2 linked regions of the Alkalinema sp. FACHB-956 genome follow. The protein of the gene in region 1 interacts with the protein of each later gene in a pairwise test. Links are inferred from orthologs where the notes say so. Each region holds a gene or a part of one and is shown on either strand. Other genes may lie near its edges. The genes, in order: pcrA and lpdA.

Region 1 (15,138 bases):
TCGTGAGCTGAGTGATTTGGGGAGTTCGGCGAAACCGGTGTTACCCGCATTGGTGAAAGCGTTCCAGGATGATCACTGGCAGGTGCGCCAGGAGTCCATTCGTGCCGTGGGTCAGATTGGGGCGGAGGCTCGCAGTGCGATTCCGGCCTTGGTGGAGCGGATTCGGGATCCCGATCGCCGCATTTCGGGAGAGGCGATCGCGGCCCTTGGAAAAATTGGAACGGTGGCGATTCCTGCCTTAATTAGTGCGTTGGAATCCAAGGTGCCCCACGTTCGCAGTAGTGCAGCTTGGGTGCTAGCGAGTTTCGAATCCAATGCCAGAATTGCGGTGCCTGCGCTGACCCGCTGTTTGCAGGATGAAGATTGGCAGGTGCGCTGGGTGGCGGCCTATGCCTTAGGCGCGATCGGGTCGGAGGCTAAGGAGGCAGTTCCGGCACTGATTGCAGCGTGCAAAGGGGAGCTATCCCTCGTGCGGCAGGAGGCCAGTCGGGCCTTGTGGCGGATCAATGGTGAAGAGGCTTCCGCGATCGTGACGGCCCTGAGTTAGACGGGTTGGCGCTATCGGTCAGTCAGGGGGGCTGTTGATTGCGGTGTTGATTGCATCACTGTGCGGTGTGTTGATTGCATTATTACGCAGTGTGTTGACTGCTGTGATCACTGCTTGGGCTGCCCGATCGATCTCAGCTTCGGTGTTAAATCGACCAATGCCAAAGCGCAGGGATGCAAAGGCGAGGTCATCCGTCAGACCTAAGGCTGTGAGGACGTGGGAGGGGGCAATTTTAGCGGAGGTGCAAGCGGAACCGGAGGAAATGGCGATCGTGGATTGCAATGCTACGAGTAATGCTGCGCTGTCCACTCCAGCAATGCTGAGATTTAAATTTCCCGGTAGGCGTTGCTCAGGATGACCGTTGAGGTGCACACCTGCCAAGGATTGTAATTGGGCCCACAGGCGATCGCGGAGTTGGCGGAGGCGTTGGGCTTCCTCCGGTAAGGTGGCTAGGGCAAGGTCCACGGCCTTGGCAAACCCAACAATTTGGGGCGGGTAAAGTGTGCCCGATCTGAGGCCCCGTTCGTGGCCCCCGCCGTGGAGTTGGGGGGCTAGGGTGACTCGTGGATGGCGTCGCCGCACGTACAAGGCTCCGATGCCCTTGGGGCCGTAGACCTTATGGGCTGTCAGGGACATCAAATCCACTTGCAGACTTTGTACGTTGAGGGGGATTTTCCCGATCGCTTGGGCGGCGTCAGTGTGGAAGATGATTTGGCGATCGTGGCAGATTTGGCCGATGTCAGCGATCGGTTGCACAACCCCAATTTCGTTATTCGCTACCATGACCGACACGAGAATGGTGTCCGATCGCAAGGCGGCTTCCAATTGCGCTAAATCTAGCAAGCCATCGGATTGCACTGGCAGAATGGTGATTTCAAAGCCTAAGGTTTGCAAATACCGACAGGGATCAAGCACAGCATTGTGTTCCGTGGCAACGGTGACAATGTGTTTGCCTTGGCTGTAATACGCTTCGGCAATGCCCTTAATTGCCAGGTTATTCGCTTCCGTTGCACCGCTGGTGAAAATAATTTCCTCGGGGGTTGCGCCGATCGCATCTGCGAGGGTTGTCCTTGACTGGTTGACGGCGGCTTCGGCCTCCCAGCCATACTGATGGGTCACGCTGGCGGGATTGCCAAAAAACTCTGTAAAAAAGGGTTTCATCGCCTCAAAGACACGATCGTCTACGGGTGTTGTGGCGTGGCAGTCAAGGTAGATCGGACGATCGGGCATGGTGGCAGTGGCAGGTTAATGAACGTCAAAAGACACGATCGTGATAGGTCAAACGCTACAGCGCAAAGCACATGGATCAAAACAGGATCAAGAATCCCTACGGGATCAAGACCGGTATCAAGCCCTAACCCAATCTGGGCATAATAACTCAAATGATCGAATTAAGCACAATTGAGCATGTAGGGAAATAAACGGTGCAGGAGCGGGCGTACTGGTTGGCTTGGCGGGAAGTTGCAGGGGTGGGGGATGTGTTGCTCAACCGGCTGCGCGAGTATTTTGGGGATTTGCAGACGGCTTGGGAGGCAACGGCAGCGGAATTGTTAAACGTGGAGGGCATTGGCCTCCTGACCGCCGATCGCATTGTGCAGGATCGCCGCGATCTGCACCCGATCGAACTTCTCCGGGCCTATGAGCAAAGCAATCCCCAGTTCTGGACGCCTAGCGATCCAGACTATCCTCCGCTGTTACAGGAAATTCCAGATAAGCCTGCGGTGTTGCATTATTTAGGCAATCCCCACCTGCTGGCTAACCTCGCAACTGCGCCTGGAATTGCCATTGTGGGCACGCGCAACCCATCGGATTACGGTAAACGCTGGACTCACCGCATTAGTAAACTGCTCAGCCAGAACAACTTTACGATTTTGTCGGGGTTGGCGGATGGCATTGACGCGATCGCCCATCAGGCTTGCTTAGAGGCGCAGGGATCGACGATTGCAGTGCTCGGAACGGGGGTTGATCAAATTTATCCTGCGAGTAACCGCCAGTTGTATCGGCAAATCCTCGATCGGGGACTGCTGCTGAGTGAATATCCCCACGGAACCAAGCCGGATAAAGCCCATTTTCCCCGCCGCAACCGCATTGTCGCGGGTCTTAGCCGAGCGATTTTAGTCATGGAAGCTGGTGAAAAGTCCGGTGCCCTGATTACTGCTCGCTTGGGGAATGAGTGTGGACGGGAAGTCTATGCCCTGGCAGGCAATCTGGATAATCCCCAAGCTGAAGGTTGCATTAACTTGATCTCCCAAGGGGCGCAAATTATCCCGAAACCGGAGAAGTTGTTAACCCTACTGGGGGCGTTACCGGGAATTGATTACACAACATTAGCGACAGTGCAAAGTGCATCAGCACCAAGTTCATCTTCAGCGTCAGTGATGGCTTCTGTTGATTTAACGACTTTAGAACCGATGCTGAGAACGATTCTGGAAATGCTGATTGAGATGGATGGCTCAGTGCCGATCGATTGCTTGGTTCAGCAAACGCAATTGCCGACGGGAGATGTGAGTAGTGCTCTTTTACAGTTGGAACTCATGGGTGTGGTGCATCAAGATCCTGGAATGCGCTATCGCGTGGTGTGAAGGGGCAGACTCCCTAGCTTTCTGCCTGCGGCAGAGTCACAAATTGAGATGCGATCGTGTTGTCCGTCGATGGTGTTTATTAACTTTTGTATTGTTTTTTGTCAATCTTGGAAACTTCCTGGATTTATATCATACTTCTCAGTAGGCTTGAATTAGACTGTTGGCGCTGCGACATTGACGTTTCATGGGTTTCGATCTACTGATTTCCATCTGCTAATCTATTGTTAGTTAACTTTGTTTCTGATTAGGATCGATCGCGAACTTTAATTGCAATGATAGTCCCAGAGTTGAATAAATCAACTTTTGCGTTACGTTCTGGGGGCAATTATGTTATGTCATCCGCTTATCTGGGTTGCATCTCTCTCGCCTACTTGCTAACTCAGTTCCTTCCATGACCGTGACTATGGTTTAACTACGGTTAACTACGGTTTATCTGTTGTCCAGCTTGATTTGATACCATGCTGTATGCGAGGGGATTCAATTATGAGCTTTCGCCGCGTTTTAGTTGCTTTGGATCACTCCAGTAAGGATGATTGGGTGTTTGGTCGCGCGATCGATCAGGTGCATCCCCAGGCTAGTCATTTGTTAATTACCCATACGGTCAAAACCGATCGCGATGTGCAGGCGACGATGCCCACGTCTCTCGATATTCGCAATGCCCAGGATGCGCAGTCGATGTACGATACGCTGCGACGGGTGCAACAACATCGCCTAGAACATGAATTGAAAAAAGCGCGACAATGGATCGATCTCTATCTTCAGCAGGCGATCGCCAAAGGGGTTGCCACGCAGGTGGCTTGCCAAATGGGGAATCCAGAGTTGAAAATTTGTCAGCTTGCCGATCAATGGAAAGCGGACTTAATTGTGATTGGCCATCGCGAAAACCAAGGGGTGCGTCAGGTGGGTATGAATAGTGTCAGTCAATATATTCTGCAACATGCATCTTGTTCGGTGTTGGTGGTGCATGAAATGGTGCAGACGGTTGATTGGCCGGAGGCTGAGACTGCGACGAGCAGCCATCCGCAATCTCCAACCGTGGCGACCCATGCCTATCCTGACCCAGCGTCTTTGTCGTCTTACTCCAGTTATCAGGTAAATGCGTAAAACCCTCGTCACTGGAGCAATCCTGTCAGGACAAGTGACTTCCTAGAGCCAAGAATCCCCCCGTGCTTCAGATGGGGGAGTGTCAAGAGGCAACTTACTGCACCTTGCGAATTGGCGCAATCTTCGGATCAATAATCTTGTGTCCAGCTTTAGGAAACTTCACCCCTAAATTCACCTTGCTACCATTGCCAAACACATGGCTCACCTGACCTGTCCCAAACGCCTCATGGACTAACTTATCGCCCACCTTCCATTCCTGGGGGGGATTGTTCCGAGCTTTGAAGGTTGAGCTAGTTGCAGCCTTGCCAGCGGTTTTACTGCTAGCAACCCGCCCCGATGCCATTCCCTGACTCAGCCGGGACGGGATCGCTGACAGCGTATTGCTTTCCAGTAATTCCTTAGGTAATTCCGCAAGAAAGAGTGATGGCATTGCTGGTTCCCGGTTGCCATAGAGCCGCCGTTCCCGCGCATAGGAGATAAACAGTCGTTCCTGAGCACGGGTAATGCCCACATAACACAGCCGCCGTTCTTCTTCGATCGCGGCGGGATCATCCAGCGATCGATAACTGGGGAATAGCCCCTGTTCCAATCCCACCAGAAAGACCACCGGAAATTCCAACCCCTTCGACGAATGCAACGTCATGAGGGAAACGACCTCATCTTCGTTATTTTTATCGTCAAGATCGGATGCGAGGGCCGCACTGGCCAAAAATCCCGTTAAGCTACGATCGTCTTCGCTGTCTTCCTCAAATTGCAAGACTGCGTTGTATAACTCCTGCACGTTTTCCATGCGATCGATCGCTTCATCGGTGCCCTGCATTTTCAGATCATCTAAGTAACCCGATTCCTCCAACAAGTTTTGCACCAATTCTGAAGCAGACATCTGATCAAGCCGTTGACGATACTTGTGAATCAAGCTGGAAAACGCTAAAACCCCTTTAGCAGAACGGCCTGCCAGGGTTTTAACAGAAGTTTCATCGCTGAGAATCTGCCACAAAGATGTCTCTAATTCCGTGGCGGCTCTGACTAACGATTCGATCGTGGATTTGCCGACCCCACGTTTGGGGGTATTAATCACCCGCAGCAAACTGACTGTATCGGCAGGATTGGCAACCGCACGCAAATAGGCCAGCACATCCTTAATTTCTTTACGATCGTAGAAGCGTAGGCCCCCAATGATTTTGTAGGGCACGGCGGCACGGCGGAGGGATTCTTCCAAGGCGCGGGATTGGGCATTGGTGCGATAAAGGAGCGCGAATTTGCCCCAGGTCAACTCTGGATTGGTGCGCTCCAAGCTCTGAATTTGCCGCACCACAAATTCGGCCTCATCCACTTCATCCTCACAGCGATGGCAATAGACGGCTTCCCCTTCCCCGCGAGTAGCCTTGAGGACTTTATCAATGCGTTCGGTATTGTTCTCAATCAACGCATTCGCCATTTCCAGGATATTCGCCGTCGATCGATAGTTTTCCTCCAGCTTCACCATCGTCTGCGTTTCCGTATCGGCTTTACGATCGCCGAAGTCTTCTTGGAAGCCCATCAGGATGGTGAAATCCGCCGATCTAAAGGAGTAAATCGACTGATCTGCATCGCCCACCACAAAGATCGATCGGTGGTTCCAATCGTTGAACTTGCGCGGAGATTGGCCGTTGGTCGTCAATTGTTGCAGCAGATCGTATTGCGTGCGATTCGTATCCTGGTATTCATCAACCAAAATGTGACGGAAGCGTCGATGCCAGTAATCCCGCACCTGTTCATTTTGTTGAAATAGCTTTACCGGAAGCCAAATTAAATCATCAAAGTCCAGAGCGTTATTTTCCGCCAGTCGATCGAGGTAATGGTTATACACATCAGCAATAACCCGACCTCGGAAATTCGGCTGTTCCCGTTCTACCTCTGCTGGAGACAGTCCTTTGTTTTTAGCATTGCTGATGGCGTAGCGAACATTACGCGGCTCAAACTTCTTATCGTCTAAGTTCAGCTTATTAACAATGATATCTTTAATCACACTTTGGACATCGGATTCATCAAAGATCGAAAAGGTTTTCGTCCATGTCCGACCTTTTTCGTCAGTGTACTTCTCAATATCAAAGCGCAGAATTCGGCAGCAGAGGGCATGGAACGTGCCAATCCACAGGTCTTTGGTAATGGTTTTGTAGACCTGCGATCGCAGCTTGGTCTGTTCATATTCCGGCAAAGCATTCAAGGGTTTGCCATGGCTTGCCTGAGCCTGCTGATCGGCAAACAACCGCTCAATCCGATCCTTCATCTCCTTGGCGGCTTTGTTGGTGAAGGTGACCGCAAGAATATTTTCTGGATCCACACGATGGGTCAGAACAAGATTCGCGATACGATAGGTCAAGGCTCGCGTTTTGCCAGATCCAGCCCCCGCCACAACCAACAATGGCCCACAAAAGTGTTCGACCGCTTGCCGTTGGGACGGGTTGAGGTGTGCCAAAAAGTCCTGAAACTGAGCCATGGGTTTGCGCAGAGAAAATGAGAGACAGACCAAATACTCACAATAGCGTTTTCTGGGAGTTTTGGGCGATCGTCTGGCAAGTCGGATCGGTTCAGAAATTATCGCCTATGCAGAAGGAGATGAATCCTGTCCACAATTGCCCCCAGACGGCACTTCCTTGGGGTCAGAGTGAGGGGCGGATTCGGGGTCAGATTTAAGGTCAGACCGGGGAACGTAGTAGGAGTGAATCAGGAGCAACAACGCTGTTGTTCGCCAGGATTCATCTTCTTCCAAGTCCTCAGTGAGGGCGGGTAACGCAGCCACCATGCGATCGAGGAGTGCCTGGGCAATTTCGGTGTAGTAGGTAAAGGGATCTTCTCCAGCGGGGGATGGCTGTTCCCATCGTTGGATTAACCGTTGTTCGTCGAGTTGTAACAACTCCGGATACACAAACATGAGTCTTCACCCAACATCATGGACTCTAGTGTGACAAAGTTTGCAAATTTCTTGGCAAGAGGATGTGCCGATCGAAGATCTGTACACTGTAGTACAACGATTGATTAAAAGACATTAAGGAACGATTAACGCGCTATGGTATCTAGCGCAAGGATACCGTGGACTACTATCCCAGGAATAGGCAAAAGCGATCGACGGAATTAATAGACCCGATTTGAAGGCTAGACCGACTTAAAAACGGCTTTAAAACCAGGTTTGCATAAATCAATTTGGAATTACTAGCAGCAACAAGAAGCAACCATTGGAGCAATAGAATTCTACAAATCAGTATTCAATTGACAATCAGGTTCTCAGCCCATACAGGATCAATGCAGGTCAATATGGTTTGACCAATCGTCCGTAGACCTGATCCAGTCTCACGGTTTTCCAGTCTCACGGTTTTCCAGCACCATTGCCAGACACTTTGCCAGAAAGAGATCCATGAAAATCCAATGATTAAGCGTTTTTTAGGGACAGCCTGGGTTACAATGCATTGCCTGGATGGGCAATCTATTTCCTAGGCAATCATGCCTAGCAGATCACTCCTCCAGACTCTGATCAAGTGTCTGTCAAATGTCTGTCAAATGCTTGATTACAAACTCGAACACCAGGATCATTGTAGAGGTGTGGCAATGGTTGCAGCTGATCCGCATATGTCCAACTCCCCCCAACAAAAGCACCCCGATCGCTTTTCTGTGCTCGGGTTGCCCGTGCATCTCCTCCCCAACTACGCCAACTGGTTGGCCGATCGCCTACGCCATCGCCAAGGTTGCCATGTCGTCACGCTGAATGCGGAAATGACCATGCAGGCCGAGCAGAATCCGACCTTGGCGAACATCATTCATCAAGCGGATTTGGTGATTCCCGATGGGGCGGGCATTGTGCTTTACCTCAAGCTCTATGGCAAAACCACCCAACGCTGCCCCGGCATTGAACTCGCAGCCACCCTCCTGCGCCATGTAGCCTCGTCTGGCGATTCAGTCTTTTTCTATGGCGGTGCGCCTGCGGTGGCGGAACAGGCCGCAATCAATTGGCAACACCAACTGCCCGGATTACAGATCGCTGGCAGCCAGCATGGCTACCTCCAGGGTGAAGAAATGGCTGCGTTCCGGGAACAATTACGATCGCTACAACCGCGCATCATCTACGTCGGGCTGGGCGTACCGCGTCAGGAACTGTGGATTGCTGAACACCGTCACCTCTGTCCAGAGGCCATTTGGATTGGGGTGGGTGGCAGTTTTGACATTTGGGCAGGCACCAAGGATCGCGCCCCCGCTTGGCTCCGGGACAATCACCTAGAGTGGGTGTATCGCCTGTATCAGGAACCCTGGCGTTGGAAGCGGATGTTAGCATTACCGCAGTTTGCTTGGCGATCGCTGGTGTACCGAATGACCGGACGCAACCCCGTCAGCCGTGAATTGCGATAGGAACCCGTATTAGAAAGGAGTTGGTCACGTATGGCGCAGAGTTTGGTGAATCCCCAGGGCAGTCCTGCCGACCCGGTTGCTGAGGCAGAGCGGGGCCATTCACCACACCTATCGACCCACCCACCCACGCATCCACCAGCTGGGGAATCGCGCCAGTCCCCCACGGAGGAACGAGTCTCCCCCCAGGCGGCCAGGGAAACGATTATTCAATTGCGCAACGTGGGCAAAACCTATCGCAATGGCAGCCAAGCCCTGACGGGGGTGAATTTGGATCTCAAAAAAGGAGATTTCTATTTGGTGACGGGGCCGTCGGGCTCGGGGAAGTCCACACTGCTGAAGCTGCTGTATGGGGAAGAACGGGCCAGTAGCGGTGAAGTGAAGGTAGACGGCTGCGATTTGAATACCCTGCGGGGCGATCGCTTGGCCCGGTTGCGGCGGCGGATTGGGGTGGTATTCCAGGACTACAAGTTGATTTCCCGGCGTACCGTCGCGGAAAACGTAGCCTTTGTCCTGTGGGCCCAGGGCTATGGGCGGGCGGAAGTGGAACGGCGGTTGCAACCAGCGCTGAAAATGGTGGGGCTTCAGCACAAGGCTCAAGCGTTTCCGGAGGAGTTGTCTGGGGGAGAACAGCAACGGGTCAGCATTGCCCGCGCGATCGTGGGAACGCCCCCAATTTTGCTAGCGGATGAACCCACGGGAAACCTGGACCCCGATAACTCTCGCCAAATTTTAAATATCCTGAAGCGGCTCAACCAGATTGGCATTACGATTCTGGTCACGACCCACGATGAAAGCCTGATTCGATCGGCGGATTTACCGATCCTCCAGGTGCGCAATGGTCAGCTTTCCCTGCTACAACCTTAAACCTAGGACAACCTTAAACCTAGGACAACCTTAAACCTAGGACAACCTGAACGCTCAGCGGGAAGGTGTTCAAGCTGGGAAGGTGTTCAAGCTGGGAAGGTGTTCAAGTTAAAGTGGGAACAGAATTGCGGAAGTTCTCTCTAGTCAAGTGAAGTAATGCTACGGATGTCGAAGACCTTTTATTTTTTCGACAACATGGGAAGAAAGCTCTATTAAACTTGATCGATCGAACGGAACTATGCCCTCTGCAACTCAGCTCAAACTTTGGCGTCAACAAGCTGCGGATAAAATTTCCAGGTTGCTCACCGAGAACGACGGCACCGAACTGGTGACGGGCGATTTCAAAGTAGATGAACTCCTGCGGATTCTGAATAACCTGCCCAAGCGTCCGGCCAACCGCCCTCCCTATGCAGGCACCTTTCCTAATCTTGCAATCCCTGAGGCCCGCCGCAAAGCGGCTGATCTCTTGAAACAACGCATTCGGGCCATTACTGGGGAAACGTTGCAGACCCAGGATGGGCTGGTGGATGACACGCTGCGGGTGTTGCTGCGGGCCAACGATCGGCCAGACGGGAAATCTCCCTATGCCGAATTTTTCCCAGAAGAAAAAATTCCACCGGTGTCGGTCGATAATTTGCTGGATATTGCCCCCTATGCCGAACCGGCGCAGGTCAGGTTACTCTATCCCCACCTCTTGGTCACCATGGCCACCTATAAGATCAACACCCCCCTGCGCCAAGCCCATTTCCTGGCTCAGGTGGCCCATGAATCGGGTTCTTTTAACTATTTGGAAGAACTGGCGTCTGGGGAGGACTATGAAGGGCGGGAAGATCTAGGCAATGTCCAGGAAGGGGATGGGGTTCGCTTTAAGGGACGGGGATTGATTCAAGTTACGGGTCGCCACAATTACCGTCATTGTGGCACAGACTTGGGGATCGATTTGCTGGCCAATCCCACCCGCCTAGCCGATCCCGATTTGGCTTGTTTAAGCGCAGGGTGGTTCTGGAATCGGGAACACCTGAATAGTCTGGCAGATGAGGATGATCTCGATAACGTTACCTTGACGATTAACGGGGGGTATAACGGCTACGAGGAGCGCCGGGACTTCCTGATCGTCGCAAAACAGGTCTTGCAGGTGTAGCCCGAAGCACGGCAACGATTGAGCAATATCGGCGTAAACAAATGAACCCCCAGGAAGATTCTAGAATGGCTCCTGGGGGTTATCGTTTAGAAGACTGGATAGCAGCAAGCAACTTTCAATCAATCACTTTGTAATCAATCACGTTGCAATTAATTACTTTGCAGTCAATCACTTTGCAGTCAATCACTTGCGGGGAACAAGTTGCGCTAAGTAGGGTTTGCCTAGATCCTAAGAAGAACGACGATCGAAGAATAACTGCTCCATCCTGCGATCGAGGCTGACCAGTAGATTGCAATCTATAGAATTGGCAATTAGTCCATAAATTTAATCTATTTATTTATCTAGCCGATCTTGAATTCACCGCAGCGGCCTTGGGAACTTGGGATACCCTATCTAGCGCCCGCTTCAAAGGTGGGTGCATAGGCTTGTAGCAACGAACTGACCTGGGTCAGGATTTCGTCTTTGTTGTTGTTCTTGCCGATCGCTTGCCGTTCGGGGTAGAACTCTGGACGATCGAGGTTCTTCGCGATCGCTTCGTTGACACACTGGGCGATTAGGGGAGATAAATCTTCCTTCGCTTTCGATCTTTGGTAGGTGGCCCCTTCTTCCGTCGTAGCGTAGAGCGGGGGGAGACGGTTAAGAGCATAGGCGGCAATATCCCCCAGATCTAGGGTACGTTCGCTCGTGGCTTCAATTTCGGCCACCCGCGCGATCGCTTCCGTCAGCACCAACTCTTCCATGACGTTGATGAACTGCTTCCGGGGTACGGCCACCACTTCTCCAGTCAGCAGGGCACCCATCAGACGATCGAGGGACATATATTCTTCGATCGAAAGTTCTGAGGCCGTATCACAGATCCGTCCCACTTCCGCTTCCATGGCGGGAGTCAGATAACCATCCTGCAAGGCTTGTTCGACGATCTTCTCAATACTCATAGCGCTTTCCACTGGCTTGATCGTGGCGTGTTGAGATGGGTTTTATCCATCATGCCCCAGAATCGAGGTCTAGCAACACCCATTATGCACCACACAATTTATATACGTTTTCCCCTCAGTTGTATCAGGGAAATCAAGGATTCTCCAAGGAATTCCTCATTTTTTTTCCCGTGGCTTGATTGGGGACTGTTTTGGGCTGAGACCCGGAAATAGGAGCTAGGTCGGGAATTACGACCTAGCTCCGAATCAAGGCTCAATTCAAAGGGGAGAAAAGGGGGATGGTTTGATACCAAAACCCGTTCAGGAGACGGGGTGGGAGGTTGGCAGGCCGGGGCATCGCCCGATCGAGGTTGAAAGGCCAGAATGCCGATTTGGCAAGGTCGATCGAGATTATCCCCGCGATCGACCCCGTGGGAACCTGTGGGCCTGTAGTATCCTGAAAGTTAATCAACTGTAATATTTCTTCTCATCTGAGAGCGGCCTGTGCAGGAAGACTTTCGACTGATTGTGGATTTGGTGACCGTCCTGGCGGCGGCGGCGGCGGGTGGTTTGCTGGCAGCGTTGCTGCGCCAACCCGTGTTGCTGGGCTATCTGTTGGCGGGCATCATTGTGGGGCCGACGGGGCTGGGGCTGATTAAGGAACTGGTGCAGGTAGAAACCTTGGCGCAGTTTGGCGCAGCCTTTTTGCTGTTTGCCCTGGGAGTAGAGTTTTCCTTCTCAGAATTGCAGAAGGTGAAGTGGATCAGTTTAGGTGGGGGCGGTTTGCAGATTGCCCTGACGATTTTGGTCACCACGGGGGCTTCGTTGCTGATGGGCTGGGTGACTTCGCCGCCCCAGGGGGTGTTTCTCGGGGCGATTTTGTCGCTGTCTTCCACGGCAGTGGTGCTGAAGTCGTTGATGGAGCGCAATGAGACCGGGACAGCCCACGGGCAGGTGATGCTGGGCATTCTGGTGGTGCAGGATTTGGCCTTGGGGTTGATGCTGGCGGTGCTGCCAGCGCTGGATAAACCTGCGGAGGAAATTGGGCTAGCGATAGGCTGGGCTTTGGTGCAGACGGGGTTGTTTGCGCTGGGGGCGGTGGCGGCGGGAATTTGGGTGATTCCACGGCTGTTGCGGCTCCTGGCTAAGACGGAGAGCCGAGAACTGTTTTTGTTAGGCGTGGTGGCGCTGTGTTTGGGGATTGCGCTGCTGACGGAACAGTTGGGCCTGTCGATCGAGATGGGGGCCTTTGTGGCGGGGTTGATGATCTCGGAGGTGGAGTATGCGGATCAGACCCTGACCTATGTGGAGCCGATTCGAGATATTTTTGCGTCGTTGTTTTTTGCGTCGATCGGGATGTTGATCGACCCGGTGTTTTTGTGGAATAACCTGGAGCTGATTCTGGGGCTGGTGGCGCTGGTACTGGTGGGTAAGTTCCTGATTGTGACGCCGTTGGTCAAGGGGTTTGGCTATGACTTGAAGACGGCGCTGATCAGTGGTTTGGGGCTGGCGCAGATTGGGGAGTTTTCCTTTGTGTTGGCGAGTGAGGGACAGGCACTGGGGCTGGTATCGCGGCGGGTGTATTTGCTGATTTTGGGGACGACGGCGGTGACGTTGGTGGTGACGCCGTTTATTTTGCGGGCGGTGCCGCAGTTGCTGGCTTGGGCGGAGGCGGTGCCCTGGTTGGCGAAGTATTTGCTGAAGGCCGATGGACTGATGGACAGTTCGGACGAGTTGCCGCAGAAGAGCCATGTGGTGATCTGTGGCTATGGCTGGACGGGGCGTAATTTGGTCAAGCTGTTGCAGCAGCAGAATTGCCCGGTGGTGGTGGTGGAGCAGTCGGAAAGCCGGATTCAGCAGTTGCGAGATGGGGGGATTCCCTACATCTATGGCAATGCGGCGAGTTTGCATGTGCTGGAGAAGGCGGGGGTGGCGGAGGCGCGCAGCATGGCGATCGCGCTGCCGGATCCGATGAGTACGCGGTTGGCATTAAAGCGGACGTTGGAGATTGCGCCGGATTTGGATGTGGTGGTGCGGGCCAATCAGCCGAAGGATATCGAGATGCTGTACCAGCTGGGGGCACGGGAGGTGGTGCAACCGGAGTTTGAGGCGAGTTTGGAGATTTCAGCGCACCTGTGGATGGGCATGGGGTTGACGGAGAGTTTGGTGCAGAGTCGGATTCAGACGATTCGCAATGCACGGTATTTGGAGTTTCGGCCTGCGTTGTCGTCGGATGAGGTGTCGCGGGAGTTGAAGGCGGCGACGAGTGATTTGAATAACAAGTGGTACAGTATGCCGGATGATTCGCCGCTGCTGGGGATGACGTTGCAGGAGACGGATGTGTGGCGGCTGACGGGGGTGACGCTGATGGCGATCCGTCGGGCGGGGGGTTTGGAGGTGGATTACCCCACAGGGGAGGTGACGCTGGAGCAGGGCGATCGGGTGTTGCTGGTGGGCGATGTGGCGGAGATGAAGGCGTTTGAGGCGCTGGTGAAGGGAGAGGCGGCGGTTCCGGCTCAGGGGAATTCTTGCCAGTGGTTGCGGGTGCCGGAGGGCAGTCCGATCGTGGGGTTACGGATTCAGGAGTTGGCGTTGGAGGGGGTGCAGATTCAGGCAATTCGGCGGGAAGGCAAGTTTTTCCAGGGGCCGGAGGGCAGTGTGGATGTGCAGGCGAACGATCGGTTGTTGTTGTGTGGGACGGTGGCGGCGTTGATGGTGGCGCAGGTGCAGATTGTGCCGGAGTTAAGTTCGCCGCTGGGTTCGTCGATCGCGAGCTGAGGTTGGGGCTGAGGCTGAGGTTTCCGTCGGAATGCTAGGATCGGTGAGGATACTAGCCTTTTTGGATGGATTCCTTGCCGTGGCTGGGTTGAGGGTATGACTGAAACAGTAGTCGTTAGAAATTTTGCGGGTATTCAGAACCTGGAAATTGAGGTGAAGCGAATCAATGTTCTGATTGGCCCCCAGGCAAGTGGTAAGAGCATTTGTGCAAAATTACTGTTTTACTTCAAGCGGTTGATTGAGCAGTATTTCTTGGTGGTTGAAAGTAGTCAGACTCAAGAAGCGGTAGATGCTCACTACCGGGCTGTATTTGAGGAGTATTTTCCGCCGGAGGCTTGGGGAAAAGATGCGTTTTATATTCGGTATGAAATCTCGCCTATTTTTATCGAAATTAATGGTTGTCAGTTCGGGGAAGAGACTTTTTCCCTGAAGTATTCAGATGCTTTTTCAGCTGGGTTTACGGCTCTAAGGAAGACTGTGGATCAAGTTGCAGAAAGTGCAAATCAGAAATTGTCTTCAGATATGTTGAAGGTTTGGGCAAAACAGGCCCTAACTCGTTCTCTTTTAAAACGGTCTTGGATAGGCTCTTTGTCTGAAGTCATTGGGCAAGAAGTTGGGTTTTCTCAGCTGTTTATTCCGGCGGGGCGATCGTTTTTTGCGGTTTTGCAGGCTAATATTTTTTCTTTTTTGTCAAGTAATAACTCTCTCGATCCTTTTTTGCGGGAGTTTGGGGCAGTTTATGAAAATCTCAAGGATTCTCGCCAGGGGGATACGGGCGCAGCGGAAGGAGACAATGCTGAGATTGAAGCTGAGATTGAAGCTGAGATT
Region 2 (15,013 bases), on another replicon or contig:
TATTACAAAATATTGCAGACCCACAGGAATGAACCGCGTCATGCCGCAAAATTGGTTCTGGAAGGTCGCTAGTCCAGAAGCTGAATTCAGCCAAAGGTTGCCAGATGGGCGCTTCAGGCATGATGTCAGATACTGTACTCGCCCAGCCTTGGGAGCCATTTGGGGAACTCCTTTTTTAGACAATTTTTTTGGTTACAGATCTTTTGGAGGAATCCATCCATGAGTATTGTCACGAAGTCTATCGTGAATGCAGATGCTGAGGCTCGTTACCTCAGCCCTGGTGAGCTGGATCGCATCAAGAGCTTCGTTGCTTCTGGCGCAAGCCGCCTGCGGATCGCTGAAACCCTGACCGGTGCTCGTGAGCGCATCGTGAAGCAAGCAGGTGATGCACTGTTCCAAAAGCGTCCTGATGTTGTTTCTCCTGGTGGAAACGCATACGGCGAAGAAATGACCGCTACCTGCCTTCGTGACCTTGACTACTATCTGCGCCTCGTGACCTACGGTGTAGTTTCCGGCGACGTTACCCCGATCGAAGAAATCGGTATCGTGGGTGCGAAGGAAATGTACAAGTCTCTGGGTACCCCCATTGATGCAGTGGTGGAAGGCGTTCGTGGTATGAAGAGCGTTGCTACTTCCCTGCTGTCTGGTGAAGATGCTGCTGAAGCTGGCGCATACTTCGACTACGTAATCGGTGCAATGAGCTAGTTCTTCGAATTCTGTTCGAGAATTTCTGCCATTCCACATATTTCGTACAACCCGATTGTAAGGAACTTAGAATCATGCAAGACGCAATTACCGCTGTTATTAATTCTTCTGACGTTCAGGGTAAATACCTGGATTCCTCCGCTCTGGACAAGCTGAAAGGCTACTTCGCAACTGGCGAACTGCGCGTTCGGGCTGCTAGCACCATCTCTGCTAATGCTGCTGCGATCGTGAAAGAAGCAGTTGCTAAGTCTCTGCTGTACTCGGACACCACCCGTCCCGGTGGCAACATGTACACCTGCCGTCGTTATGCAGCTTGCATCCGCGACTTGGACTACTACCTGCGCTATGCAACCTATGCAATGCTGGCTGGCGACCCCTCCATCTTGGATGAGCGCGTTCTGAACGGATTGAAAGAAACCTACAACTCTCTGGGTGTACCCGTCGGTTCTACCGTTGGTGCTATCCAAGCAATGAAAGAAGTGACCGCTTCCCTGGTTGGCGCTGACGCTGGCAAGGAAATGGGCGTGTACTTCGACTACATCAGCTCTGGCTTGAGCTAGTTCCGTTAATAAACGGTACAAGGTTGATAGGTAAATCAGTTGTGGGCTTAGAAGTTTACTTTGCTCAGATCTGGTAACCCTATAGCTTTCCTAGGAGCCAGGAGTCAGGTTTAGCTCGTCGAAGGCTAGTTATTTTCTGGTTTTAGCGATCTAAGTCTGGTTCTTGGTTTCTTAGCATCCAGGAAAGTAATGTCTTGAATTTTGCAATCTCCTTTGGAGAAGTTGCGCGATCGCTGCGTAGGCTAGTTCCTGTAAGCGCTTGCGTTTTGAGAAATTGCATAAATTTGCCCTATTGACAGTGACGAGTCTGGGGCACAACATTTTAGATCTAGGCTTGCTTAGGTTGGCATTAGGAGAGATAAATCCATGAGAATGTTCAAGGTTACCGCTTGCGTTCCTAGCCAGACGCGCATTCGCACCCAGCGGGAATTGCAAAATACCTTCTTTACCAAGTTGGTTCCCTACGAAAATTGGTTTAAGGAGCAGCAACGCATCCAGAAAATGGGCGGCAAGATTGTGAAAGTTGAACTTTCCACCGGAAAGCCCGGAACCAATACTGGACTAGCGTAGTAATGCTCTATGCCACAACTGCCCTTGTAAGGCGTGGCTCTGAGTATCAAGACTGTTGGAGGCTACTGTAGCCTCCTTTTTTGTTGGGCTTATCCCGACCCCTCAGCCCCCAGGAATTCTCGCTAAAGCCTCTAAATAAACTGGCTAAAGCCTCTAAATAACTGGCTAAAGCCTCTAAATAAAAAGAGAGGCTACTCGCCTCTCCTGCGCTCCCCTTCAGCTTCTTGCGGAGCATTTGGGTTTGCTTCTTGATTTGTCGCTGTCTAGCAGAACTCCGTTTACCTTTATCATTCCGTCCCTCTCGACGGGGGGACTCCCATCGTTTTAGTCTCATAGGATGACCTCATGCTGTCATAGTAATATACTACCAACATACTACAGCAATCGTCTAGTCCATTCCTGAAAATACAGAACCCAAGAACCGAAACTACAGAAATCTAACCAGAAGAAATCCAACCAGACTATGGGAATCTGCCAGCATTAAAATGAACAACTCAGCTGTTACCAATGCCAACTATGTCGTCTTGTAGGAATTCGATAACTGACCAGCTTCCGAAATAGAAACTTTGTTTTAGAGTAATGGGCGAGGAGAGACTCGAACTCTCATGCCTTTGCGGGCGGCAGATTTTGAGTCTGCTGCGTCTACCATTTCGCCACTCGCCCGAGTTGCGTTCCCTTACTATACCCTAAGCTTTTAGCAGAAGCAACCATTGGCTGCAAAATTTCTGCTTTGGGTTGAATTCTTGGGAGGCTCGCTATCCAGGGACCTCATTGACTGAGCATGGTCTTGAGGGGGTGGATGGGCTAGAGCTTACCAATTCCGCCAGCCTCGCTGCCCCAGAGCTTCATCCTTGCCTAGGGATTGCTGGAGTAGGGTTTGATATTCCACACTATTGGCCCAGCGATCGACCTCGCGTGCCCGCAGAACGGGTAACGGATGGGTCAGTTGGCTGGTTTGTAGTTCCCGCAGCATTTGCCCTAAATCGGTTTGGCTGGCCCGATCGTACTGTCGCGCTTGATCAATAAATGCCTTTAGGTTGAGTCGATCGGCCAATGCAGGGGATCCGCCCGTGAGCTTCATGAGCACGGACATCATCACTTTGGGATCCTGAGTGGCTAAGAGGGCTGCCCGATCGCAGGTCAATTCAGCACAGCGCACCCAATGCAACATTTGAGCTTGCAGGCTTTGAGAAAGGATATTGCCCCAGGGAATCTGACCCGCCGCCAGCACCAACAGATTGGCCAAGGTGAGATAGACCCCATGCTCGCACTTCAAATGGCCTAATTCATGGGCTAAGACCGCCTGAATCTCCGGGGGATTGAGTAGCTCTAACAATGCGGTGTGCACCACGATAAACGGCTGCTGACCCCGCATCGCCAAGGTATAGGCATTGGGTACAGGATGCTGGCGGATATACAGCTGGGGCGGCTCTAAATCCAAAATATGGCAGGCATCCAGTAATAACTCATGCAGCTCCGGTAGCTGGGCTGCACTGACTTGAATACTGGATGCCAAATTTTCCATATACAGAAATTTTTCTGTCAGTCCGCCCAGTAAAGTTCTCACCACCACATCCAACCCTAGCAATTGCTGGAGTTGGCGAGTGGCTTCTAAGTCGAGCGGATGACGAAACTGATGCGCTTTTAGCCCCAGTAACGGTCGCTGAGCGGAGGCGGTGTATAGAGCACAGCGTTCCGAGCTTGGGGTTGAGTTACTTTTGAGGATCCGCTTCGCATCCTGCATCTTCTGGTTCTTCCGGTACATAGGCACGGACGAGGTTTGCTCCCAATTTCTGGAACTTTTCTTCTAGACGATCGTACCCCCGATCTAAGTGATGGAGTCCGTGAATGGTCGTTTTCCCTTCTGCGGCCAGTCCTGCAATCACCAAGGCAGCAGAAGCCCGCAAATCCGTCGCCATCACAGGTGCACCGGATAGCATCGGGACACCACGAACGATCGCGATATTGCCCTTGACCCGAATATCCGCTCCCATCCGGTTCAGTTCTGCCACATGTTGCAGACGATTCTCAAATAGGGTTTCCGTAATGACACTGTTCCCGTCTGCCAAGGTGAGCAGCGACATAAACGGCGCTTGCACGTCCGTCGGGAACCCAGGGTGGGGGAGTGTCTCGATATCGGTGCCGCGATAGGTTGCAGTGGGGTGTACCCGCAGGTAGGTGGGGGTTTCCATAGTGTACCCAATGCCAATTTCCCGCAGCTTGGCCAAAACCGGCGTGAGATGATCCGGCACGATCGGCCCGACCAAGATTTCCGATCGGGTAATGGCTCCCGCCAAAATAAAGGTCGAAGCTTCAATGCGATCAGGGATGACGGAATAATCTGCCCCATGCATTTTTTCCACACCTTCGATCACAATGCGCTTGGTGCCCGCACCAATAATCTTGGCCCCCATGGCATTACAGAAATTTGCCAAATCGATAATTTCCGGCTCTTGGGCGGCATTTTCAATCACGGTTTCCCCTTCCGCCAGGGTCGCCGCCATCATGATGTTTTCGGTGGCTCCGACACTGGGAAAGTCAAGGTATACCCGCGCACCTTTGAGCCGTCGTCCTTGCTTCACATAGGCGTGAACAACCCCATGCTCAATATGCACTTCAGCACCCAGGGCTTGGAGGCCGCGTACATGCAAATCTACGGGCCGATCGCCGATCGAACAACCACCGGGCAAGGGGATCCGTGCGGTACCCATACGGGTCAACAAAGAACCCATGATAAAAAAGCTAGCGCGCATCTTACTGACTAGCTCATAGGGGGCTTCTGCACTGGTTAAGTGCGATGCATCAAACTCAACGACATCTTGATCCCGCTTAACTTTTACCCCCAGAGACGCCAAAATCTCACTCATACGAGTGACATCCAGCAAAGAGGGAACGTTGCGCAAACGACAAGACCCTGAGCAAAGCAAGGTTCCTGCCATCAGAACCAGGGCAGAGTTTTTCGCACCGCTGATGGTTACATGACCGCTGAGTGACTGACCACCAACCACTTCAAGCACCGCTTGGCTTGTTTTAGGACTGGTGGAAGATTGGGATAAACGAGATGCCACAGTAATGGGACTACCCTCCTGGGTTAACATTTCTAAAAACTTTTAAAGTTGGTTCCGATTCTACCCGAAAGTTTTTTTATGTCCAGCCTAGATAGCTACAGTGAATTTCTGAAGAAGCTGGAAGCGTCCGGATCACGCTCAAAATTATTTTTAAAATTGGCTTGACAAGCTAAGGGTTTTCCGGAAGAATAGTAAATGTCGTGAGTGACACAAATCACTCGCTTCGAAATCACTAAACAGGTGTTTTTCGAAAAGTTACTTCTCCGTAGCTAAGCATCTGATAAGTGAATGACTTAAGTAAATAAGCGGAACTGGCGGAATTGGTAGACGCGCTAGATTCAGGTTCTAGTGTTCGCAAGGACTTCCGGGTTCAAGTCCCGGGTTCCGCATTAAACTCAAGTTTACCCAAAAGCTACTCGAATCTAGAGAGTAGCTTTTTTGATGGAAAACAATTTCCGCATAGACATAGATTTAAGTTTTTAATGATACTCAGAACATTTACTCGAGTTGGCTAATCACTGGCTGATCCTCATGAGTCTGAAGCAGCTTGGTTGATTGGAAATTGCTTCTAGCTGCAACTGCTTTTTAGCTTTTTGGGATTTTTGAAGTCAGTCTGTTCTGGGGGGATACTTTGGGACATTAGCTTGATCTCTTGCTAGCTAGCTAAAGTCTATTTATGCTGATTAGTCCTACTATCTGGGTTTATCTGTCTTGCCAGGAGCTTCGATCGCCATGCTCACCAGCCTCCAAAATCCTTTGGTCAAACAGTTGCGCAAGTTGCAGCGGGCTAAAGAACGGGTGAACCAAGGTGTATTTTTGCTAGAAGGAACCCATTTACTGCAAGAAGCACAAGCCACCCAGCAACCGTTGGAGGTGGTCTGTTGTACGGAAGAGTGGCAGAACCGATATCCTGATCTTTTTGCATGGGCGATAGGAGCGGCCCAGCGCTTAGAACAGGTGAGTCCGGAGGTCTTAAAGGCGATCGCCACGACGGTCGAGCCGGATGGGGTCGTGGCAACGATGCCCAGGTTACATACCCAGGCGATCGACATTCAGAGTTTAGGGTTAGTTCTAGAGTCTATTCAGGATCCAGGCAACCTGGGGACGATGATTCGTACCGCCGCCGCAACTGCGACCGAAGGGATTTTGGTTGGGGGGGGCAGTGTGGATTTAGAGAATCCTAAGGTGTTACGCGCCTCAGCGGGGCAATGGTTTCGTCTACCGATGCAGGTAATTCCCCAGCATCCCGTGCCTCAATTGCCTGAGGTTCTCCGGGCATACCGCGATCGGGGATTTCAACTGGTTGCCACATTGCCCACTGCCAAGCACAGTTACTGGGATGTTGATTTCAGGCAACCCACCTTGGTGTTGATGGGCAATGAAGGTGCGGGGCTCTCAGCGGAATTAGCCAACCTAGCGACCCTCCCTGTGAGGATTCCCCTCGCGCCGGGGGTAGAGTCCCTCAATGTGGCGATCGCGGCAGCATTGGTACTCTATGAAGCGCAACGACAGCGGCAGGCGCTGGCCTGAGCAATCCACAACCTCCCCAGATTGCGCCTTATTTCTGAATTACGACGCTTCCGATCGGGGAGCCTGGGCAAAGGGATTGGCGGGATGATTGGTAGCGTGGTTGGCGGGATGTTGCCAATCATCTTGGTGCTGCATAAATTGCTCGATATCTGCAACAGCCTCATCCAGTTCTGCGGGAGTGATGGCCAAGTCCTCGGGAGGTTGGGCGGCTTTGGCGGGGGTGGGTGGCACGACTTGAGGGCTGGGTTCTTCCCTGCAAAGGGTTTGCTCAAGCTGATTGAGTGAATTCATAAATGCTTGAGCAGCAGCACGGCGAAGATGTTTTTGATGTTGACCCATGATGCTTGACTCCAAATTCGAGAACAGCGTCCCTCAACGATCCACCACCTTAGCAGTTGGTTGATGGAATGAGCTTGTTGATGGAATGAGCGGCGAATGCCTGTATGGTTGCTTGGCTGAGTTTCCGAGTCATGGCTAACTCACCATCACTACAAAACCTAGAATGCCCAGATTTCGCTGTGGGTTTCACAACCTTGAATCGACCTACCGTCGATCTGCGGCTATATGCTGATACGCTAGTGAGGTAGCTCTATCGGGACGATCGCAATGATTTGTCATGGCTTTCAGGGAAAACCCTGAATCGCTTGTACCAATACGATCGTAGTTGAGAAACAGTTTATCGGTCTGAGGCATTTTGCCAAGGGTAAAAACTGGCAAAAATTTGAACGAATGCTGGGATCGAGTTCACAGGGCAGGTAATTTTTGGAGGGAAGTGTGGCTCAGACGTTTGATTATGATTTGGTCATTGTGGGTGCGGGCGTGGGCGGCCATGGGGCAGCGCTGCATGCAGTGGCCTGCGGCCTCAAAACCGCGATCGTGGAAGCGGCTGAGATGGGCGGAACCTGTGTCAATCGAGGCTGCATTCCCTCCAAGGCGCTGCTGGCGGCCTCCGGAAAGGTACGGGAATTGCGGGATGCAGGCCACTTAGGCGCGATGGGGATTCAGGTTGGAGGCGTGGCCTTCGATCGCCAAGCGATCGCCGATCATGCTAGTTCCGTCGTCACCAAACAGCGAGATGGGTTGACCAACAGTCTCAAGCGGCTGGGTGTGGAGGTGATCCACGGATGGGCACGGGTGGCGGATAGCCAGAAACTCAGTATTACCACTGCGGAAGGCGAAAAAACAGTTACGGCAAAGGATGTTATTTTAGCTCCTGGATCCGTTCCTTTTGTGCCGCCGGGGGCTGAGGTGGATGGAAAAACCGTCTTCACCAGCGATCATGCCGTGTCCCTGGAAAGCTTGCCCCCTTGGATCGCGATCGTGGGTAGTGGTTACATTGGTTTGGAGTTTGCCGATGTTTATTCCGCCCTCGGCTGTGAAATCACCCTGATTGAAGGCTTGGATCAATTGATGCCCACCTTCGATCCCGATATTGCCAAGGTGGCCCAGCGGACATTGGTACAGGCACGGGATATCGAAACACGTACAGGCGTTTTTGCGAAGAGTGTGACGCCGGGTTCGCCCGTGACGATCGAACTGATGGATGCCAAAACCAAGGAAGTGGTGGAAGTCCTAGAAGTCGATGCTTGCTTGATCGCCACAGGTCGGGTACCTGCCACCAAGGACATGGGACTGGAAACTCTGGGCATTGAGTTACAGCGCCCTGGATTTATCCCTGTGGATGATCACCTGGCAGTGGTCAAAGACGGACAGGCCATTCCTCACCTATGGGCAATCGGGGATGCCACGGGCAAGATGATGCTAGCTCACACCGCTTCAGCCCAGGGCATGGCAGTCGTGGAAACCATTTGCGGTCGGCCTCGCACCATCAATTACAATGCCATTCCCGCAGCCGCCTTTACCCACCCCGAAGTTAGTTTTGTCGGCATGACGGAACCAGCAGCCAAGCAAAAAGGCGCAGACGAAGGCTTTGAAGTGCAGTCCGTGCGGGCGTACTTCAAGGGCAATGCTAAGGCGATCGCAGAGGGCGAAACCGAGGGCTTAGCCAAGGTCATCTTCCGGCCAGACAATGGGGAAATTCTAGGGGTTCATATCTTTGGTCTCCATGCGGCGGATTTAATCCAAGAGGCGGCCAACGCCATGGCCCAAGGCACTACGGTACGAGACTTAGCCTTCTCGGTGCATACCCATCCCACCCTTTGCGAAGTGTTGGATGATGCCTTTAAACGGGCTGCGGGTGCCGGTGGTGGTCACTAAGCGATTCAGTTAAGCTTGACTGAACAAGCTTGTTCAGCAGTAACTCCGCTGATTACTCAGTTCACCCAGTTACTCAGTTCACCCAGTTACTCAGTTCACCCAAGGGGCGGATAGTTGTCACTAGAGTTGTCCTAGAGTTGTAAGCTAAGTCGCCCCTCTTGCAGTGGAAAACCCTCGATGCCGGGTTGTCTAGCCGGGTTGTCTAGCCGGGTTGTTTCACCAGGTTGTCTAGCCGGGTTTTCTCACAATGCTGGGTTGCCTGGGGGAAGGCGTTGTTACCGGCGTTGTTACCGGCATTGCTACGGGCGTTGTTGCCACTGCAATGTTGGGCTGAGTTAGATTAACCCTTGTCCTGGTGTCTTGCCTTAATGCCATTCTCGAACGCATAAAAAATATGGAAATTCGTCGTCGTCCTCCTAACCCATCCATTGCAGTGTTGGATCTGACATATCGGATCAATACTCCAGATTCGGCTCCCCACCATATTTTGGAAGAAATTGTTTGGCATAAGGAAACGGAAGTTGAGCAACTGCGGGAAAAACTCTCGCTACTGGAACTTCAGCGAAAAGTGGCCCAATTAGAGACTACGCCGAAGGATTTTTTGGGTGCGTTGCGTCAAGGTCAAACTCAGCCTGCGGTCATTGCTGAAGTCAAGAAAGCCTCGCCGAGTAAAGGGGTGATTCGGGAGGACTTTGATCCCGTGGCGATCGCGCAATCCTATGCTACTGGCGGAGCTTCCTGTCTTTCGGTATTGACCGATCGCCGATTTTTCCAGGGGGGCTTTGAGAATCTGGCCCTGATTCGCGATGCGGTGGAGTTGCCGCTGCTCTGCAAAGACTTTGTCATCTATCCCTATCAAATCTATTGGGCAAGATTGCATGGGGCCGATGCGGTGCTCTTGATTGCAGCAATCTTGAGTGACAAAGATTTGGCCTATTTCCTCAAAATTGTCAAAAAGCTAGGGATGACGGCTCTGGTAGAGGTGCACACCCTCGCGGAACTCGATCGGGTTTTGGCGATCGACGGAGTGGAATTGGTGGGGATCAACAATCGCGATCTGCGTGATTTCTCAGTTAGCCTCCAAACCACCTGTGAGTTGTTGGATTTACGGCAACAGGTCATTCGCGATCGGGACATCGTGATGGTGAGTGAATCGGGAATTCATACCGCTGAGGATTTGCAAACCGTGGCCCAAGCCGGTGCGCAGGCGGTGCTGATCGGGGAGTCATTTATGAAACAGCCCGATCCCGGTCAAGCGCTCAAGCAGCTATTCAGTTAGGGGGATCCTGTCAACCGTCGTGGGCAGAAAACGTAGACAAGAAGACGTGGGTAAGAAGCTGCTCGGGGGAGCGCGTTGAGTCATGGGGCGTGTGGGACGTACGATTTAGGCGTATGGTTAGAACGATCGTCTCGCGAACTTCCAGGTTTCTGACTGAGATAGTTTCCTCCTCCCCCAAGTTTGTTTAGACTGGGCATAGGATCTTGCTGGTTTGTAACCTACGTCGTTTTTTTCACGCACTGTTTTGTTCCCCCGTCTAGACCTCGTACGCTTTCTGCTAAGGACACCATGGAGCCAATTTCTCTACCATCCCATGTCCACTACGAGTTGTTGCTGCAATTGCTAGAGCGGCAGACGCTCTTCGAAGTTGGCAAAACCTTTGGATTGGGTCAGCGTCCTCACCAGCGGGAGCAAGTCCAGCAGTTGATCAGTACCCTCCGCAAAGCCTTGGCTCAACAAAAGCAATTGGAAGATGATCTACAGCGCTTGAATATTCCGATCGAATACCGTTGGTCGCTGAATAGCTCCATGGAAGCGCCCTCACCTTCCCCTGACATCACGGCAGGATAGGTGGTTAAAGGTTGTCGATATTATGCTGCATATAATTTGGACGCTATAGGACTTCGGGAACAGCGTACCAATAAAATTCCAAGGGGATGGGGCAATGGGTCGGTGGGTGGATTGTGGAAATAAGTTCTAGAAAATAGTCTGGATAATCACTATGGCATCAGACGATCGACCTGCCGATGAACTAGAAGAGTTACTGGATGTTATTCAACACCAGAGTGAAAGAATTTCTCAACTAGAGCAGGTTCTCGATCAAACGATCGTCATTGTCAATGAGTTGCGATCGCAGTTGGTGCATCAAGACTGGTTGGAAGCGCAATTGGCTGCAACGGAAGAAATTGCTAACGTTCAGCAGCAAGCCATTCACCACTTAAAGCTCAAGATGACAGCGGAGCAACCTTTGGAAACCAGTCGGGCTTCAGCGTTGCCAGGGCTTTTACTGGCAGACGGGGAGCAGGCTTGGGAACAACTTACGGAACAAGAGGGTGCTTTTGGAGAAGGAGCAGAACATGCTCAGGATTTGGATGATCTATCTAACAGTGCCTCCAGTCAAACCCCAGCCACACGCCTGGAAGTCCGGTTTACGCAGGCCCAGCAGCAAATTCAAATTCTCTATCAACGCTTACGGGGCGATTCTAACGATCGCTTGAAAGCCTCCCAGGAATCTGTAGATCCCTCCAAGCTAGCCCATGACTTGCCGTTAGAAGGACAAATTGGCCAACTGCAACAGCGATTACAGGAGCTAGAAAGTGAAAGCTCAAAGCAAATGCAAGTCCAAGCATTTCTCCAACAGGCATGCCAAGAACTAGAACGGGAACGCGAAGAACATCAGTTAAGAATTCTGGAATTGGAACATCAAACAGCAGAAATGCAAGAACAAATTGTAAGACAAGCACAGCAAGCCAGTGAATATGAAACCGCAATTCAGCACTGGAAAGATCGCTTCTACCACATTCAGAATCAAACTTTAAGTCTTAAAGAATTGCTAGAACAAATGTCAGAGCCCTTGCCAGATCAGATTATGACATTGCTGAGTACTATTCCCCAACCCACCACTTCTGAACAAATGCAAAGCTTACGTCGAGCCGTTCCTAGGCGTAGTGATTTACCGGAATTTTTGCAGCGGAGACGGGGCTATCGCAAACGGTAAAAACGGTATGCAAAGTTGTTGCAAGACCCCAGTTACAAGACCCTAGTTAAAATGCCCTAGCTACAAGACCCCAGTTACAAGACCCCATATTTGACAAGGCCATAGATTGACACCATCCCCAACAAGCCCAGAGCCATGACTAATGGTTGCACCCCTGCTAGCCAGCAACCAATCAGCACAAGACCTAAGCCATCGGCAATGAATACGGGTAGGCGATCGCGGATGCCCCAGGGAATGATCGGTGCTGAAGCCTTAGGCTGAAGCTGAATTCCGGCAAATATATTAAATCCAACTTGGCTCAGTAACACGATCGCAACACCCCACCCTAGCCAACCGATCGCGCTATAGAAGCCTAGTAATTCAACAACAATCGTTGCAATTGTGACTCTATGAAACTGCTCTAACTGCGCATTCTGTACCAGTAATTTGACCTCGGCCACCTGTTCTAGATCCGCGATCGCCATGCGGCACTGATCTATGCATAAAAAAAGCAAGGCAATGGCCAATCCTCGGCTGGCCCAATTAACGAGCGCGATCGCCTGCCAGCCCAACCCCAGCAGCGCGGGTAGAAACAATAAGCTGACGATGACCGCGATCGAGGAAATCTTCTGCCCCATGTCTTGACTCGAACCCAAAGCCCTATAATCATGCCATATTGTTTTGCTTTTATTGTTTTGCTTTCTCTGCGGTTTTCGATCGTCCCTTGTCGCCCTGTTAAGCGCTCCTATGGTACACCCTGCTAATTCTGAAACCCTCTCCCCAGAAACGATGTCCCCCGTAGGCAGAGAGCCCATTGCTGAATCGTTACTTGCGATTGCTGATCAATTTGCCCATCCCGGTCAAGTGACGGATATTCAGCCTTTTGGGAACGGCAATATTAATGACACGTTTTTAGTGACGGTTGATGTTCCGGTGAATCATCAGTTCATTTTGCAACGGATTAATACCCAAGTGTTTCGCCAACCGGAACTCGTGATGCAGAATATGCGGGTCGTCACTGACCACATCCACGATCGCCTGCAGCAGCAACCCCCCGATCTCCGCTGGGAAACACCACGGGTTCTACCCACTCGGAGCGATCGAGACCATTGGGAAGATGCAACAGGAGCCGTTTGGCGGGCGATTAGTTTTATCGATCAGTCCCAAGCCTTGGAAGCCATCCAAAATGTCGAACACGCCAGAGAAGTTGGCTATGCCCTGGGAAATTTCCATCGTTTAATCAGCGATCTCAATCCTGATAAACTGGCAGATACATTGGAAGGATTTCATATCACTCCCCGTTACCTCCAGCACTATCAGTCTGTTCTCAGCAACATTCATCAAACCAGTCAAGCGCTTGTTGATGAGAATGTTCAATATTGCATTGATTGGATTGCCGATCGAACAACTTTTGCATCGGTCTTAGAAGAGGCGAAAAACCAGGGGAAATTGCGCTTACGTCTAATGCACGGTGATCCCAAGGTCAATAATGTCATGATTGACATCGCCACCCAAAAAGCAGTGAGCATCGTTGATCTAGATACGGTCAAGCCTGGATTGATTCACTATGACATTGGTGACTGTCTCCGATCGGGCTGTAATCCCCTAGGCGAAGAAACCCAGGATTGGCAAGCGGTGCGGTTTGACTTGGATCTCTGCCGTGGCATTTTGCAAGGCTATCTTTCCGTGGCCCACGCCTTTCTCACGGGGCAGGACTATGACTATTTATTCGATGCCATTCGATTAATCCCCTTTGAACTGGGTTTGCGGTTCTTTACTGACCATCTGGAAGGGGACGTTTACTTTAAAACAAAATATTCCGGCCATAATCTGATGCGAGCGTTGGTGCAATTCAAATTAATGGAGAGTATTGAGCAACAGGAAGTTGCAATTCGTCAAATGATGGAGGAGATGCACTAATGATGCAGTCCTTCATGCTTAAACCTTTTACAGAGTCCGGGAGCCAATCGTCCCCCCCCAATCGACAACTTACAGGAACGATCGATCGTCGAGATAACATTCTCGCACTGCATTACAGCTTACAAGGATTACTCGACAGTCAAGATTTATTGGATTCCCTAGCGATCGCGCCCCCAGCGAATTGTCCAGAACGTCGCGACAACCTGTGGGAGACTACTTGTTTTGAGTTTTTTCTGGGGTTGCCAAACTCGCCGCAGTACTGGGAATTCAACCTTTCTCCATCGGGTCATTGGAATGTGTATCGCTTTACAGACTACCGTCAAGGGATGGAACCAGAGACACAAATTACATCGCTACCGTTTCAACTTAAACAATGGTCTAATCAATTAGAACTTGCTGTGGAATTTGACCTTGCCTCAATCCTTTCCATTACACAATCGTTAGATGTAGGGATTACGACAGTCATACAAGATAAGTCGGGAACCGTTACCTATTGGGCCTTAACCCATCTCGGTGAACAAGCTGACTTCCATCGCCGTGACAGTTTTATCTTGACGATTTAATTCCAGTTTCTGATGAATTTGAGTTTTTGCCTGATGCATTTGAGTTTTTGATCGTATTCCCTTGCCTAAAAATCATCAGGAAAGTTTAATAAATTGCGCCCTCGATCGCTGCGTACTATGGAGAAAAGTCGTTCTCGCAAACCGTTTCACCATGGCTGATGCACCCAAATTAGCAGAGTTAGAATTCATTCCCTATATTGACGCCGAGGGCCAACTCCCTGATTCCCTCCCAGGCAAGGTCGGGGTGTATGCCATTTTCGATCGGGATCACAGCCTGCAATACATCGGCTATTCCCGCGATGTTTTTCTCAGCCTGAAGCAACATTTAGTCCGGCAAGTCGATCGCTGCCATTGGTTGAAGGTTTACTGTGTTGAAAAACCCAGTCGATCGCTACTGGAAACGGTACGCACCGATTGGATGCAGGAAAATGGGGCAACACCACCGGGTAACGGCGCAGATCTAGCCGCTTGGACGGAACCGATCGCGGTCAGCCATCAAATGACTTCGGAAGAACAGGAGAAATTTAACCATCCCGGCAACAGCGAAGTTGAGCGGGGGAAAGTCCTCAAAGCGGTGGCTCGTCGCATCGAAGCCACGATCCTGCAAACGCTCCACGATCGAGGGATCCAAGTAGAATTGCGATTCAATCCGAAGCTCAAAGAAGAGGGCTTATTGGATTTGAAATAAATTGGATTTGAAATGAATTGGATTTGAAACGAATCCAAAAGGGATGTCCCTTTCAACCATTCACACATAGCAAGAGGGATCCACGATCGCGGATCCCTCAGTACTGTCAATAGATTTAATTTAATCAGTGGGGCTTGCGGATAGCATCCTAACCACCCGCAACGCAATCTACGATTACTCAGCAGTTGCTTCTTCAGCCCCACCTTTCCCAGCTTCC

Evidence for each region.
Region 2: the proteins of pcrA (region 1) and lpdA interact in binary tests that used the Escherichia coli proteins (3 or more experiments, as listed by UniProt). The link is inferred for Alkalinema sp. FACHB-956 from one-to-one orthologs.

The regions. Positions count from the first base shown.
Region 1 is NZ_JACJRC010000010.1:78,514-93,651, reverse strand. The notes cover bases 4,021-7,097. They hold pcrA (DNA helicase PcrA), read right to left. Parts: upstream 6,713-7,097; coding sequence 4,328-6,712; downstream 4,021-4,327. Other genes in these bases: H6G21_RS12970 (hypothetical protein), read right to left, coding at 6,818-7,097; H6G21_RS12980 (universal stress protein), read left to right, coding at 4,021-4,233. In the rest of the region: H6G21_RS12995 (HEAT repeat domain-containing protein), read left to right, coding at 1-547; H6G21_RS12990 (IscS subfamily cysteine desulfurase), read right to left, coding at 566-1,777; DNA-processing protein DprA, read left to right, coding at 1,972-3,129; more of H6G21_RS12980, read left to right, coding at 3,613-4,020; more of H6G21_RS12970, read right to left, coding at 7,098-7,147; H6G21_RS12965 (WecB/TagA/CpsF family glycosyltransferase), read left to right, coding at 7,840-8,613; cell division ATP-binding protein FtsE, read left to right, coding at 8,644-9,477; H6G21_RS12955 (glycoside hydrolase family 19 protein), read left to right, coding at 9,716-10,618; H6G21_RS12950 (late competence development ComFB family protein), read right to left, coding at 11,008-11,553; H6G21_RS12945 (hypothetical protein), read left to right, coding at 11,837-12,010; H6G21_RS12940 (cation:proton antiporter), read left to right, coding at 12,037-14,310; H6G21_RS12935 (ATP-binding protein), read left to right, coding at 14,407-15,138. UniProt on the Escherichia coli protein: A helicase with DNA-dependent ATPase activity. Unwinds DNA duplexes with 3'-5' polarity. Translocates on single-stranded DNA with 3'-5' polarity. Initiates unwinding more efficiently from a nicked substrate than double-stranded DNA.
Region 2 is NZ_JACJRC010000029.1:8,057-23,069, reverse strand. What follows is about bases 6,477-9,428. They hold lpdA (dihydrolipoyl dehydrogenase), read left to right. Parts: upstream 6,477-7,207; coding sequence 7,208-8,650; downstream 8,651-9,428. Other genes in these bases: trpC (indole-3-glycerol phosphate synthase TrpC), read left to right, coding at 9,045-9,428; H6G21_RS21265 (hypothetical protein), read right to left, coding at 6,477-6,772. Also shown: apcA (allophycocyanin subunit alpha), read left to right, coding at 220-705; apcB (allophycocyanin subunit beta), read left to right, coding at 780-1,265; H6G21_RS21295 (phycobilisome linker polypeptide), read left to right, coding at 1,632-1,835; H6G21_RS26365 (hypothetical protein), read right to left, coding at 1,882-2,169; H6G21_RS21285 (M48 family metallopeptidase), read right to left, coding at 2,647-3,579; murA (UDP-N-acetylglucosamine 1-carboxyvinyltransferase), read right to left, coding at 3,548-4,933; H6G21_RS21270 (RNA methyltransferase), read left to right, coding at 5,636-6,433; more of H6G21_RS21265, read right to left, coding at 6,473-6,476; more of trpC, read left to right, coding at 9,429-9,929; H6G21_RS21250 (DUF5340 family protein), read left to right, coding at 10,218-10,499; H6G21_RS21245 (hypothetical protein), read left to right, coding at 10,651-11,646; H6G21_RS21240 (hypothetical protein), read right to left, coding at 11,721-12,263; H6G21_RS21235 (aminoglycoside phosphotransferase family protein), read left to right, coding at 12,415-13,545; H6G21_RS21230 (DOMON-like domain-containing protein), read left to right, coding at 13,545-14,108; H6G21_RS21225 (GIY-YIG nuclease family protein), read left to right, coding at 14,260-14,796; H6G21_RS21220 (hypothetical protein), read right to left, coding at 14,971-15,013. UniProt on the Escherichia coli protein: Lipoamide dehydrogenase is a component of the glycine cleavage system as well as of the alpha-ketoacid dehydrogenase complexes.